2 regions of the Thioalkalivibrio sp. ALE25 genome follow, and region 2 is predicted to be linked to the other one. Evidence: predicted binding sites of a transcription regulator. Region 2 holds the regulator's gene; the other holds the start of a gene.
What was found. The regulator FliA, encoded in region 2, starts transcription of late flagellar genes. The targets are predictions, from matches to a motif close to GCTAAAGTTNNNNNNNNNNCNGCCGATA.
Positions count from the first base shown of each region.

Region 1 (7,373 bases), 110 kb from region 2:
GACGCAGGCGCTCCGGCCGGTAGAGCAGGCCCACCTTGATCGCATCGTCCCCCGACGCCGGGTGCGCGATGGCCGAGTATTCGCCGCGCTCCCCGGGGCGGGCGTTCAGGCGCGCCACCAGGGTCTCGCGCGCGGACGCGGCATTTTCCAGCTCGACCGCGCCCAGCAGATCCGCATCCAGACCTTGCAGCAGCGCATCCAGCTTGGCGGTCTGGCGTCGACGCTCGGCCGGGGTTTGGGCACCACGCTCGCCCAGCGTGACGAAGTCATTCTCCATGTTCGCGGTGGCAATGCGCAGGTGATCTGCATCCGCGGCCGGCACCGGGCCGGGACGCTCGCCGCCGGTCCAGGCAACGGGCTCGATGGGGTGGACCCGGTAGGTGCCAAAGGCGTGGGTGAGGATGCCGGTGAGCCCTTCCACCGAGCTTCCCGCGCGGCGGGTCCCCTGATCGTCGAGGTAGGGGATCGGGTCGGGGTTCGCGCGATAGCTCCCGTCGTCCAGTTCGATCCGGCGGTCTGCACCCTGGTGCCCTGGACTGTCCGCGGGGTCGGTCTGGCCCGGGTGCATCAGGCGCCCGTCGGCGGCCAGCGTCAGGCTTCCGTAGCGCCCGAGGTCCCGGTTGTCCGTGACCGTCAGGCGCTGCGGGAAACGGATCGGCTGGTCGATATGGTCGCCCAGCCGGTCGGCATGGTCGGGCAGGCGCAGGTCGACGGGGGCGGGCGGTTCGCCGTCGGCGCAGGTGACCACCGTGTCCAGTTGCGAGAGTTGGGGGCGGCCCCGATGGCGGGTAAAGGTGCCGTGCACCTGCAGGCGCTGGCCGACCGCGACCGGGTCCCTTCTCGGGGCGTAGACGAACAGGCCTGTGGCCGCGGCGCCCGAGCCCTGTTGCAGGTAGAAGCCCCCCAGCTGGTCCGAGTCCATGAAGACGCCGGTTACGGTGCCTTCCGCGACCACCTCCGTTCCTTCGGGTACGGTCCCCGTGCGCAGTTCGGCGAGGGGGGTGGGTGTGGACCCGGGATCGGGACAGGCCTGGCGTGCGTCGGCGCTTGCGAGCGCCAGCAGGCACGGCACGGCCACGGCCAGCCAGCGGGCCCCGGCGCGCGCGTGCAGGGCGGTTCGTTTACGGGGTGCCGGATCGGGCCGTTCCATGGCCGAAGGATACCGGCGTTCAGGCACTCTTGCCGGGGTGGAGGAGCTCGTAGAGGTAGTCGGGCGCCTGGGTCACATCGGCAATGGTGTAGCGGTCGAGCACGGCGAGGAAGGCGTCGCGTGCGTCGTTGAGCACGCCGCGCAACTGGCAGCCGGGCAGGATCGGGCAGACGGGGTTCTCGCAGTCGACCACGTTCAGGTTCGGCTCCATGTCGCGGATCACGCTGCCGACGTTGATCTCCGCGGGTTCGCAGGCGAGGGAGATTCCACCCCCCTTGCCGCGCCGGGTGATGATGTACCCCTTCTGGCCGAGCTGGTGCACGATCTTGACCAGGTGGTTGCGGGGGATGGCGAACTGCTCGGAGATGTCGCTGACGGTTACGCGCTGCTCGCGCGGCTGCACGGTGAGGTACATCAGGACGCGAAGGGAAAAATCGGTATAGCGGGTGAGCTGCATAGGAGGGTTTCGTCGGTTCGCGGTGATCGAGGATATGCTTGAACGTATATTTCAGAGAACCTTAATTGGTCCGGACCTGCGTCACAAGCGCATGCGTTGCGTTCGCGTGAAGCACAGGTGCGCCACGGCCTATAGTTTCGGGCCGGTGGGTCGTTACAGCGATAACAAAAGCCGGAGTGTACCGGCATCAGGGGGCAGCAATGGAGCAGGAGAGTGGGTGGCTGAGTCGCCTTTCGCTGGCGGGACGTTTCTCGCTCGCATTGAGCGCGATTGTCGGGGTGTTTTTCCTGATCGCCGCGGCAGCGGTGTTCTGGCACACGGCCACGCTGAAGGGCGGGATGGAGGCGACCCTGGAGCAGGTGATGCAGGAGCACGAGACCACGCCGGCCCTGGAGACCGAAGTGGCCGCCGCGGTGGATCGGCTGCTGGATGTCGCGGCCTGGCAGGTCAACGCGATGATGCTGGGTGTGGCGATTGGCGTGATCGTGGTGGTGTACTTCCTGTTCGTGTTCATGATCCGTCGCCGCCTGGCTGGACTGGCCGGGCGCTTCCGTGCGGTCTCGGAGGGTGAGGGGGACCTGCGCCAGCGCATCGAGGCCCCGCGCAACGACGGCATCGACCGCCTGGCTCGTCTGTTCAACGCCTTCATCGAGCGTCTGCAGCGCATGGTCTCCGAGATGGTGGAGCATGCACGGGAGCTGGGGGAGTCGGTTGGCACCCTGCACCGCGTGGCGGAGGAGACGAATCAGGAGGTGCAGCAGCAACAGGCGCGGCTGGGCCAGGTGGCGACGGCCATGAACCAGATGACGGCCTCGGCCGAGGAGATCGCCCGCAACGCGCGCACGGCCTCCGAGGCGGCCGACCAGGCCGAGACCGAGACCCGGACCGGCTCCGGCGTGGTCGACACAACCGTGCGCACCATGCGCGAGCTGGCGAGCGAGATCGGCACCGCCAACGAACAGGTGGCGCGTCTTCAGGCCGAGTCGGACCAGATCGGGTCGGTTCTCGATGTGATACGCGGGATCGCCGAGCAGACCAACCTGCTGGCACTGAATGCGGCCATCGAGGCGGCCCGCGCGGGCGAGCAGGGTCGGGGGTTTGCCGTGGTCGCCGACGAGGTCCGGACGCTCGCGACCCGGACGCAGGAGTCCACGACCGAGATCCAGGCCATGATCGAGCGGCTGCAGGCGGGTGCGCGCTCGGCGGCCGGTGCGATGGAGCGCAGTCGGGAGAAGGGCGAAACGGGCGTGGACGAGGCCGCCGGTGCCGGCGAGGCCCTGCAGTCGATCCGCTCGGCGGTCGAGCGGATCCGGCATCTCAACAACGAGATCTCCGGTGCCGTGTCACAGCAGGCGGAGGTCGCGCGCGAGGTCGATGGCACCCTCACGGAGGTCAGTCAGGGGGCCCAGGTGACAGCGGCCAATGCCGAGGCCACCGCCAGCGAGACCGATACCCTGGTGGCGCGCATCGAGCAGTTGCGAGGTCTGACGACGCAGTTCCGAGTGTAGCCGGGCTTTTGCCGGCGGTGCGACGCCGGTACCGACGCCTGGTGGGTGGTTTGCGTATACTGCGGCCCGCCTCGGGATCACGGAGTCGCACCTGTCATGACAGTCTGGGTCGCCACCCTGCTCGGGATCGTGCAGGGCATCTTCATGTTTCTTCCGGTCAGCTCGACCGCCCACCTGGTTCTGACCCAGCACTGGCTGATTCGTCAGGGTGAGCCACTGCCGCCCCCGGAAAGCCCGGAGATGATCCTGTTCGATCTGGTGGTGCACGTCGGCACGCTGGTATCGATTGTCTTTGTCTTCCGCAAGAGCCTGCTGCGGCTGAGCGGCGGGATCGCCCGCGAGAGCTGGCAGTGGGCCTCCGCCCGGGGCTCCGCGGGGCGCGAGATGCTGTTCCTGCGCCTGGCGCTGCTGTGCGGGCTGTCGGTGTTCGCGACCGCCGTCGTGGGTTTTACCCTGAAGGCCGGGTTCGAGCAGGTGTTTGCCCACCCGACGCTGATCGCCGGGACGCTCAGCCTCACCGGCGTGCTGCTGTGGTGGACGGACCGGTTGCAGCGGCGCCCGCTGGGCCTGCGCCAATTGAGCCCGAAGATCGCGGCGATCATCGGCGTGGCGCAGGGTTTCGCGCTGATTCCCGGGCTCTCGCGCAGCGGTATGACGATCGTCTTCGCGCTCTTCACCGGGCTCAAGCGGCGCTGGGCGGCGGAGTACAGCTTTTTCCTCGCGATTCCCACGATCCTGGCGGCGACCGCCGTGCAGTCGCTGGACGTCCTGAACGGCAACGGCCTTGGGGACCTGAACTGGACGGCCCTGGCGGTGGGCTTTGTGGTATCCGCGCTGGTCGGGATTGTGTCGCTGAAGATGGTGTTGTTCTTCCTGTACCGCGCCAACCTGAAGGTCTTCTCCTTCTACCTCTGGGCGCTGGCGCTACTGGTCCTGTTCGGTTTCCTCGACGTGGACATCATGTACGGCCACTGATCGGGGCACGCGAGTACCCCGGCTCGGCTTATTCCGGGCCGCGCAGCACCGCCAGCGGGGCCTGGTCCAGCACCCGGCGCGTCCCCAGCCAGCCGGCCAGGGCGATCCCCAGCGTACCGCCCCCGATCCCGTAGACGAAGGTCAGGGGATTGACGCTGTAGTCGAACTCGAACACCTGCCAGGCGAGCAGGGCGCCCACTGCCGTGGCGATCACGGCCGCGAGCAGCCCGGCCAGCAGGCCCAGGGTCCCGAATTCCGCCAGCAAGCCGTTGCGAATGTGGTCGCGACGTGCCCCGAGGGTGCGCAGCAGGGCGGCCTCCCGTCGTCGGACGTCGCGGGTGGCCTGGACCGCGGCGTAGAGCACGGTCAGCCCGGCGATCAGGGTGAACAGGAAGACGTATTCGACCGCCCGCGTGGCCTGGTCCATCACATCGCGGACCTGCGCGAGGATGGCGCTCACGTCGATGGCCGATACCGCGGGGAACTCTCGCAGCCACTGGTTCTGGGCGCTGCGCTGGTCTTCGGGCACGTGCATGGCCGTGATGAAGGTCCGGGGCTGCTGGTCCAGCAGCGGAGGCGGGCCGATGACGAAGAAATTCACCTGGAAGCTGTCCCAGTCGACCTCGCGGACGCTGGTGATCGGACTGCGGATGGGCTGCCCCCCGACCCGGAACGTCAGGTAGTCGCCCAGTGCCAGGTCGAAGCGTTCCATGAGTCCGGCCTCCACCGACCAGCCCCGGTCGGGATCCTGCCCGGCCTCGCCGAACCAGTGTCCGTCGGCGATGCGATTGTGCGCCGGCGGGGTGTGCGCATACGACAGGTTGAATTCGCGATCCACCAGTCTTCGGTCGCGATCATCGTCAAAATCCTGCGGATGAACGCGTTCGTCGTTGATCTCGATCAGGCGGCCGCGGATCATCGGGTCGAGTTGCGGGCGTTCGAGGCCGGCCGCCTCGACCCGGTCGGCGAAGGCCTGCTCCTGGCCCGGCTGGATGTTGATGAAGAACTGGTTGGGGGCGTCCTCCGGGATGCTGGCATCCCAGGCCTCCAGCAGGTCGACGCGCACGATCGCCAGCAGCAGCAGGGCCAGGATCCCGACACTGAAGGCCACCAGTTGCACCGCGCTGAGGCCGCCGCGCCGGGACAGGTTGGCCAGCCCGAAGCGCAGGGCCATGCCGCCGCGGTTGCGCAGAGGCCTCAGGGCGAGCACCAGCCCCATCCCGAGGACGGCCAGCAACGCGATGGCCACCGCGGTGCCGATCAGGACCCAGGCGGCGAGTTGCGGGTCGGCGGCCTGCCAGTAGAGTAGGCCGCCGAAGGCGAGCAGTGCGAGGGCGCCGGAGAGCCATACCGAGGTGGGCGGCAGGCCCAGATCGCGGCGCAGGACGCGCAGCGGCGAGACCTGGCCAATGCGCAACAGCGCGGGGAGGGCGAAGCCAACGGCGGTAATCAGTCCCACGCCCAGGCCGGCGACCAGTGGCCGCGCCCCCGGAGGAGGGAGATCCCCGTCAAGCCAGCCGCCGAGCAGGGACGCGAGGACGAACTGCGCGGCGAAGCCGATGGCGAGCCCGACAGCGCTGGCCAGCAGGGCGACCAGCACCACCCGGCCGAAGTAGGTCAGCAGGACCCGGCGGCCCCTGGCGCCCAGGGCGCGCATCACGGCCGCCGGATCGGCGCGGCGCTGGGCGAAGTGATGGGCCGCCACGGCAATCGCGGCCCCGGCCAGTAGCACCGCCATCAGCGAAGCGAGCCCGAGGAAGCGCTCGGCGCGCTCGATGGCCGTGCGCAGCTCCGGGTTCGCATCGTCCAGGCCCAGGAGGCGTTCCCCGGCCTCCAGTTCGTCCCCCAGCCAGGCGCGGAAGGCGGCAACCTCCGCACTCGGTCCGGCGGCAAAGAACTCGTAGCGCACCCGGCTGCCGGGGCCGATCAGTCCACTGGCGTCCAGGTCGTCGAAGGCGAGCATCAGGCGCGGCGCGATGTCCAGCAGGTTGCTGCCACGGTCGGGTTCGTGCGCGAGGATGCCGGTGACCTCCAGATCCAGGTCACCGACCTCGACCCGGTCGCCGACCTGCAGTCCCAGCGCCTCGAGCAGGGTGGATTCCAGCCAGGCAGTACCGGGTTGCGGCCCGCGTTCGCGCGGTTGCTCCTCCCCGTCCGGTCCCGAGCGGGTGCGGGCCTCGCCCTTCAACGGCCAGCTGGGCTCGACTGCGCGCAGGGCCGCCAGGCGCGACTGGTCGTCCTTGCCAAAGACCACGCTGGGCAGCGAGGCGGTGCGCGCCGTGTCCAGCCCGCGGTTCGCGGCTTCGTCGGGCCAGCCCGCCGGCAGCGGGTTGTCACTGACCACCGCAAGATCACCGCCGAGGAGGGCGGTGGCCTGCTGGGCCATCCCGCGATCCACGCGATCGGTAAAGAAGCCGACGGCGGCGACCGCGGCGACCGCGACGACCAGCGCCGCGGCCAGTACCCGCAGTTCGGCGGAGCGCCATTCCCGCCAGGTGCCGCGCAGCAGCGCGCGCAGGGGATTGCGGCCCTGACCCCGGGTATGGATGTGGCTTGCCGTCATGCCAGCACGCCATCCTGAATGGAGATGATGCGGTCGCACTGCGCCGCCAGTTCCGGATCATGGGTCACCAGCACCAGTGCGGTGGCGGGCCCGTCGCCGTCCGGATGCCGGGCCAGGCCGAACAGCAGCTCGATGATGCGCTGCCCGGTCTTGCCGTCGAGATTCCCGGTGGGCTCGTCGGCGAACAGGACCGCCGGGTGGTCGACAATGGCGCGGGCAATGGCCACCCGTTGCTGCTCGCCCCCCGAAAGCTGGTGCGGGTAATGCGCGGCGCGTTCGCCAAGGCCCACGCGCTCCAGGGCCTGGCTGGCCCAGCGGTTCAGGGTGGCCTGATCTTCGCCGGCATGGGCCGGGTTCAGCTCCAGCGGCAGCAGGGCGTTCTCCAGGGCCGTCAGCGCCGGGAGCAACTGGAAGGACTGGAACACGAACCCGACCCGTCCGGCGCGCAACGCGGCGCGGCCATCCTCGTCCAGTTCGCTGATGGTCCGGCCCAGCAGGCGAACTTCTCCCGCGCTCGGGGCGTCCAGACCTGCAAGGAGCCCGAGCAGGGTGGACTTGCCCGATCCGGAGGCGCCGAGGATCGCGACCGTCTCGCCGGCCTGGACCGCCAGCGATATGCCGCGCAGGATGTCCAGCGGCCCGCTGGGTCCGCTGATCCGCTGTTCGATGTCCCGGGCCTCCAGTACATATGACGAGGATGCATCCATGTTGCGTATTCCG
Region 1 covers NZ_KB897928.1:211,942-219,314, reverse strand. The annotation lists gene C996_RS0105030 (ExeM/NucH family extracellular endonuclease) at 1-1,150, opposite strand, end outside; gene C996_RS0105025 (Rrf2 family transcriptional regulator) at 1,170-1,607, opposite strand; gene C996_RS0105020 (methyl-accepting chemotaxis protein) at 1,808-3,115, shown strand; gene C996_RS0105015 (undecaprenyl-diphosphate phosphatase) at 3,212-4,090, shown strand; gene C996_RS0105010 (ABC transporter permease) at 4,119-6,653, opposite strand; gene C996_RS0105005 (ABC transporter ATP-binding protein) at 6,650-7,360, opposite strand; gene C996_RS0105000 (arylesterase) at 7,359-7,373, shown strand, end outside.
Region 1: the regulator FliA is predicted to act here: its motif matches at 1,736-1,763, upstream of C996_RS0105020 (methyl-accepting chemotaxis protein).

Region 2 (7,373 bases):
TGGATTCCATGCCCGGCAAGCAGATGGCGATCGACGCCGACCTGAACGCCGGCATCCTGACCCAGGAAGAGGCACGCAAGCGCCGCGAGGAGATCGCCAGCGAGGCGGACTTCTATGGCTCCATGGACGGGGCCTCCAAGTTTGTTCGCGGTGACGCGATCGCCGGCATCCTGATCCTGTTCGTGAACATCATCGGCGGCCTGACCATCGGGGCCGTCCAGCACGGCATGACGATCGGCGATGCCGCGACCAACTACGTGCTGCTGACCATCGGCGATGGTCTGGTTGCGCAGATCCCGTCGCTGGTGCTGTCCTCCGCGACCGCGATCATCGTGACCCGCGTGACCAGCAGCCAGGACATGGGGCAGCAGGTCTTCGGCCAGATGTTCTCCAACCCGCGCGTGCTGTACGTGGCCGGGGGTGTGATCGCCGCACTGGGGATCGTGCCGGGCATGCCCAATGCCGTGTTCCTGGGCCTGGCCGCGCTGATCTTCGGCGGGGCATACCTGCTCAAGCGCCAGGCCCGCGAGGCCGAGGTGGAGGTGGAGCGCATCCCGCAGGAGGACGAGGGCGGGGCCCGGTCCGAGGATCGCGACCTGACCTGGGAAGACGTGCCGCCGGTGGATCTGGTGTCGCTGGAGGTGGGCTATCGCCTGATCCCGCTGGTGGATCGCACCCAGGACGGCCAGCTGATGGGCCGGATCAAGGGCGTGCGGCGCAAGCTCTCGCAGGAGCTGGGATTCCTGCTGCAGCCGGTGCATATCCGCGACAACCTCGAACTGAGCCCGAATGCCTACCGCATCAGCCTGCTGGGCGTGACCGTGGCCGAGGCCGAGGTCTTCCCCGAGCGCGAACTGGCGATCAATCCGGGCGAGGTGTTCGGGACGGTGCCGGGCACGCCGACCAAGGACCCGACGTTCAATCTGGATGCGCTGTGGATCGACCCGGCGGACCGCGACCAGGCCCAGGGTGCCGGCTATACCGTGGTCGACTGCGCCACGGTGATCGCGACCCATCTGTCACAGGTGTTCCGCGAGAACGCGCATCGCCTGATCGGCCACGAGGAGGCGCAGCACCTGCTCGACCAGCTGGCGCGCCATTCGCCGAAGCTGGTGGAAAACCTGGTGCCCAAGACGCTGTCCCTGTCCATCGTGCTGAAGGTGCTGCAGAACCTGCTGGCCGAGCAGGTCTCGATCCGCGACCTGCGCACGATCGCCGAAACCCTGGCAGACGAGGGGGTCAAGAGTCAGGATCCCGGCACTTTGACCGCGGCGGTGCGGGTGGCCCTGGCGCGCTCGATCGTGCAGGACCTGGTGGGGCCGGAGGACGAGCTGCCCCTGATCGCGCTGGATCCGTCGTTGGAACAGCTCTTGCATAAGTCCCTGCAGGGGAGCTCGGGCGGCACGGTTGGACTGGAGCCCGGGCTGGCGGAGCGGCTGCAGCGCTCGGTGGCCGATGCGGCCCGCCGCCAGGAGACGGCCGGACAGCCGGCGGTCCTGGTGGTGGCACCGGAGATCCGCTCCTGGATCGCCGGGTGGCTGCGCGGCGCGGTCCGCAGTCTGACCGTGCTGGCCTTCACCGAGATTCCGGACAATCGCCGGATCCGGGTGGTTGCCACCGTCGGCCAGGAAGAGTCGCAGAAGCAGTCCGCCTGAACGACACGATGAAGGGTTCCGCCGCGCGAGCGGCGCAGGAGAAAAAGCATGAACGTCAGACGATATCGGGCCCGGGACATGCGTGATGCGATGCGCCAGGTGCGCGAGCAGCAGGGCGAGGACGCGGTCATCCTGTCCAGTCGCCGGGTCGACGGCTGGCTGGAGGTGGTCGCGGCGCTGGAGGACGGCGCCGCGTCGGAGCCGGTAGCCGCGCAGGACGCGCCCGCGACGAGCCGCGAAGCGAGCACAACCGCCCGGCCGGCCCGCGAGCGCGGCGCCGGTCAGGCCGCAGCGTCGTGGCCGGCCGACCCGGAGCTGACCGCCATGCGGCAGGAGCTGCGCGACCTGCGCAGCCTGATGACGCGCCAGTATGCGGAGAGCGAAGAGGCGCGCTGGGCGGCCCGCCACCCGCTGGCGGCGGAATGCAAGGCGCGCCTGATCGACCGCGGGTTCAGCGACGCCCTGGCGCGCAGCCTGGCCGGAAGCATTCTCGATGACAGCTCGCCGGAACAGGCCTGGGAACGCCTGCGGGCGCGGTTGTCGGGCGCGATTGCCACCCACCGGCCGGACATCCTGGACGAGGGCGGCCTGCTGGCGCTGGTCGGGCCCACCGGCGTTGGCAAGACCACCACGCTGGCCCGCATCGCGCTGCGCCAGATCCGCCGCATGGGCCCGGATTCGGTTACGCTGGTCACCCTGGACAGCCAGCGCATCGGGGCCACGCGCCAGTTGCAGGCCTTCGCCCAGATGGCGGGGATCTCGGTGCGGGTGCTGCAGAACGCGAGAGAGTTGCGCGAACTGGCGCGCCGCGTGGAGGATGGGCACCTGATCCTGGTGGATACGGCGGGACAGGCCCCGCGGGCAGTGGAGGACGAATCCCTGTTCGCGCACCTGCCGCCGGACATCCGGGCCGAGAGCTGGCTGGTGGTGTCGGCGACGACCCAGGGGAGCGCGTTGCGGCGGGTGCTGGAGGCATTTCGCAAGGCGGAGCCCTCGGCGCTGGTGCTGACCAAGCTGGACGAGGCCGAGGAGCTGGGCGAGGTCCTGTCCGTACTGCTCGATCAGCACCTGGGGCTGGGGTTCGTCAGCGATGGCCAGCGTATTGCCGAGGACTTTCACCGGGTCGATACCGGGTATCTGACCCGACTGGCCCTGGAGGATGCCGCCGATGAACCCGGGGCAGCGGCCAATGCCCGCGAGACCTGGGCGGCCGAGCGCCTGGCGGAGATGGAACCGCCGCGGCGCGCGCGCGCCCAGGCACGTCCGGCACGGGCGGCGGAGCCCGCCACGCTGGAACTGATTCAACCGGTCGGGAAGGGGCGCTATGCCACGCACTAACAAGCCGTTGAAGGTCATCGCGGTTGCCTCGGGCAAGGGCGGGGTGGGCAAGACCAACGTATCGGTGAACCTGTCGGTGGGCCTAGCCCGGCTCGGGCGCGAGGTCATGCTGTTCGACGCCGATCTGGGCCTGGCCAACGTGGACCTGCTGCTGGGGATGCGTCCCGAGCGCACGCTGCACGACCTGGTGACCGGTGATGTGGAGAGCCTGGAAGATGTGCTCGTCCAGGGACCGGACGGGGTGAAGGTGGTGCCGTCGGCTTCCGGGATCGCGGCGATGGCCAACCTGACGCCGGCCGAGCATGCCGGTCTGATCCATGCCTTCAGCGCCTATCGCAAACCCCTGGATGTGCTGATCGTGGACACCGCGGCCGGCCTGCAGGAATCCGTGACGTCGTTTTGCCGCGCGGTCCAGGAGACCCTGGTGGTGGTCTGCGACGAGCCCGCCTCGATTACCGACGCTTATGCCCTGATCAAGGTCCTGCACCGCGATCATGGCCTGCGTCGCTTCCGCATGGTGACGAACATGGTCGACGGCCGCGAAGGCGCCGAGCGACTGATGCAGAAACTCAATACCGTCTGCGGCAACTACCTGCCGGAGGTGGTGCTCGACCTGGCCGGCTATATTCCGATGGATGATCACCTGCGCAAGGCGGTGCAGAAACGCGCGCCAGTGGTACAGCAGTACCCCGGGAGCCCGGCGGGGAAGGCCTTTGCCGAACTGGCACGGACCGTGGACCGCTGGCCGGTGGGCGGCGGTGACCAAGGTGGCGTCGGGTTTTTCGTGGAACGGATGCTGCAGAGCGCATGATGACGACGCGTAATCGACTTTCCGGCTATCAGGCGGCCTCCGCGGCCAGCGGCGGGCACGAGGAGCTGATTGCCGATCACGTCGAGCTGGTCCACCGCATCGCCCATCACCTGATGGCGCGGCTCCCCGCCTCGGTGCAGGTGGATGACCTGATTCAGGCGGGCATGATCGGGCTGCTCGAGGCGGCGCGCCAGTTCGAGGGCGGCCAGGGCGCGACCTTTGCCACCTACGCCGGGATCCGCATCCGTGGCGCGATGATCGACGAGCTGCGCCGCAGTGACTGGACACCGCGTTCGGTGCACCGCAACAGTCGGCGTATTGCCGCCGCGATCCAGACCGTCGAGGCGCGCGAGGGGCGGGCGGCGCGTGGCAGCGAGGTCGCCGCCGAGCTGGACGTGCCGATCGACCAGTACTACGAGATGCTGCAGGATCACGCCGGGGCCCACCTGTTCGCCCTGGACGACCTCGGCGGGGGTGACGACGGGGCCGATCGCGTGATCGAAGGGCAGGAGGTGTCGCCGGCCCGCACCCTCGAGGCCGGTGAGTTCCGTCAGGAACTGGCCGAAGCCCTCGGCGACCTCCCCGAACGCGAGCGGCTGGTGCTGTCGCTCTACTACATCGAAGAGCTCAACCTGCGCGAGATCGGCGCCGTGCTGGGCGTGACCGAGTCGCGCGTCAGCCAGATCCGAAGTCAGGCCACCATTCGACTGCGCGCCCGCCTGGGTTCGTGGCTCGAAGACGGTACGGCTTTGCAGTTATTCTAAAACCCACCCTACGAATCCCGGAGTGACGTGTGGACAAGGGAATGAAGATTCTCATCGTGGACGACTTTTCCACGATGCGGCGCATTATCAAGAACCTGTTGCGTGATCTTGGCTTCAACAATACCCAGGAAGCCGACGACGGCAGCACCGCGCTGCCGATGCTGCAGAACGGGGATTTCGACTTTCTGATCACCGACTGGAACATGCCCAACATGCCGGGGATCGACTTGCTGAAGGCCGTGCGCGCCGACCCGAACCTCAAGTCCATGCCGGTGCTGATGGTAACGGCGGAGGCCAAGCGCGACCAGATCGTCGAGGCGGCCGAGGCGGGCGTGAACGGCTACGTGGTCAAGCCGTTCACCGCCGAGACGCTGAAGGAGAAGATCGACAAGATCTTCGAACGCATTGAAGCACAGGGATAATCATGGGCCTGTGACCGATATGCCCGACGCCCGTGGCACCGACCGCCGCGGGCGTCGTCCGAAACCTTCCGCGCCGTACCCGCAAGAGGCTTCTCATGACTGAACAGGAACACCCACCACGCGACGATCAGCTGGAGCTTGCGCGGCAGTTGGTCAAGACGCTGGAGGCGGGCGACGACACGGGCGCCCGGGCGCTGGTGCAGGATCTGGCGCGCCCCTATGACCGCGAACTCTTCGACGAGCTGGGCAAGCTGACCCGTGATCTTCACGAGGCCCTGCAAAGCTTCCGCGGCGATTCGCGTCTGGTCGAACTGACCCAGGCGGAGATCCCGGACGCAAAGGAACGCCTGAATTACGTGGTCACGATGACCGAACAGGCGGCCCACGACACCATGAATGCCATCGAGTCGAGCCTGCCGATCGCGGAGTCGTTCAGTCAGCAGGCGGCCGACCTGACGGCGAAGTGGACGCGCTTTCGCAACCGCCAGCTCTCGGTGGAGGAGTTCCGGGACTTTGCCCGCGAGCTCGACACGTTCTTCGCGCAGGCGGGGGAAGACACCGAGGAGCTGCGCCGGCTGCTCTCCGAGGTGCTGATGGCACAGAGCTATCAGGATATTACCGGCCAGGTGATTCGCCGCGTGATCCAGCTGGTGACCGACCTGGAAGAGAACCTGGTGTCCCTGATCCGGCTCTCCAGTGGGCGCATGGAGCAGGTCGAGGCGGCCGAGGCGTCGCTTGAACAACGCGAGGAGGATCGCGAGGCGGACCGCAAGGGTCACGGTCCCAGCGTGCCCAAGACTCAAGATTCCGCCGCGGATGTCGTTCAAGGACAGGACGAGGTGGACGATCTGCTATCGAGCCTGGGCTTCTAGGCAGTTCCCCTCATGCGAATGGCGCCACGCGACCGGAGAGACTGAATGGCCATCGACCCCAATGACGAAATCCTTCAGGACTTCCTGATCGAGGCCGGGGAACTGCTGGAGGGGCTCAACGAGCAACTCATCGACCTGGAACAGAATCCGGATGACCGGGATCTGCTGAATGCGGTCTTTCGTAGCTTCCATACCATCAAGGGCGGGGCCGGCTTCCTGAGCCTGGATCCCCTGGTGACCGTGTGCCATCACGCGGAGGACGTCTTCAACCTGCTGCGTAACGGTGAGCGGCGGGCGGACAGTCACCTGATGGACACCATGCTGCGGGTGCTGGATACCCTGAACGTGATGTTCGGGGACCTGCGCTCCGGCGTGGATCCCACGCCCGCCGAGGCCGACCTGGTGGAAAACCTCCGGCGCATGGCGAACAACGAGGACGTGGCGGCGGAGCCCGCCGCGCCGCCGCCCCCGGAACCCGAGCCGGAGCCAGAGCCCGAACCGCAAGCGGATACGGATGCGGAACCGGCGGCGGATGGCGAAGCGATGGTCGGTGCCGGTGACGAGATCACCGACGACGAATTCGAGGCCCTGCTCGACAGCCTGCACGGCGATCAGCCGCCGAAGCCCGTGGAGACGGGCTCCACCGCGGGCGATGCGGCCGGAGAAGAACCGGCTGCGGAGGGTGAGGGTAGCTCCGGCGACCTGATCACCGACGACGAATTCGAGAACCTGCTGGACGAGTTGCAGGCCAAGGGCGCCGGGCCGGCCGCTACCGGGGCGGTCCCCAGCCCCGCGGACGAAGAACCTGCGGAAGCCTCGCCGGCCTCGCCCGAACCCGCCGAACCGGAGAAGGCCGCCGCACCCGCCGATACCCCCGCGGGAGGCCAGGGCGGAGGCGGCGGCGTGCGTGCTGGAGGCGGAGGTGCCGAGGGGGGTGGACGCGCGGCCCCGCAGGGCGAGACCTCCGTGCGCGTCGATACCGAGCGCCTGGACGAGATCATGAACCTGGTGGGCGAACTGGTTCTGGTACGCAACCGGCTGAGCATGCTGCGCTCGCAGCATGTCGATGACGAGCTGGGCAAGGCGATCAGCTCCCTGGCCCTGGTGACCTCGGATCTGCAGACCTCGGTGATGAAGACCCGCATGCAGCCGGTGAAGAAGGTCTTCAACCGCTTCCCGCGCGTGATCCGCGATCTCTCCCGCAATCTGGGCAAGGAGATCGAGCTGGAGATCTTCGGCGAGGACACCGACCTCGACAAGAACCTGGTCGAGGCCCTGTCGGATCCGCTGGTGCACCTGGTCCGGAATGCCGTGGACCACGGCATCGAGACCCCCGAGGTACGCGAGGCGGCGGGCAAGCCGCGCAAGGGGACCGTAGTGCTGGGGGCCGCCCAGGAAGGCGATCACATCGCGCTGCTGATCAAGGACGACGGCGGCGGCATGGACCCGCAGGCCCTGCGGCGCAAGGCCGTGGAGAAAGGCCTGATGGAACCGGCCATGGCCGAGCGCAT
Region 2 covers NZ_KB897928.1:99,041-106,413, forward strand. The annotation lists gene flhA (flagellar biosynthesis protein FlhA) at 1-1,655, shown strand, start outside; partial or broken gene flhF (flagellar biosynthesis protein FlhF) at 1,704-2,811, shown strand; gene C996_RS0104490 (MinD/ParA family protein) at 2,980-3,804, shown strand; gene C996_RS0104495 (RNA polymerase sigma factor FliA) at 3,801-4,568, shown strand; gene cheY (chemotaxis response regulator CheY) at 4,610-4,990, shown strand; gene C996_RS0104505 (protein phosphatase CheZ) at 5,086-5,862, shown strand; gene C996_RS0104510 (chemotaxis protein CheA) at 5,908-7,373, shown strand, end outside.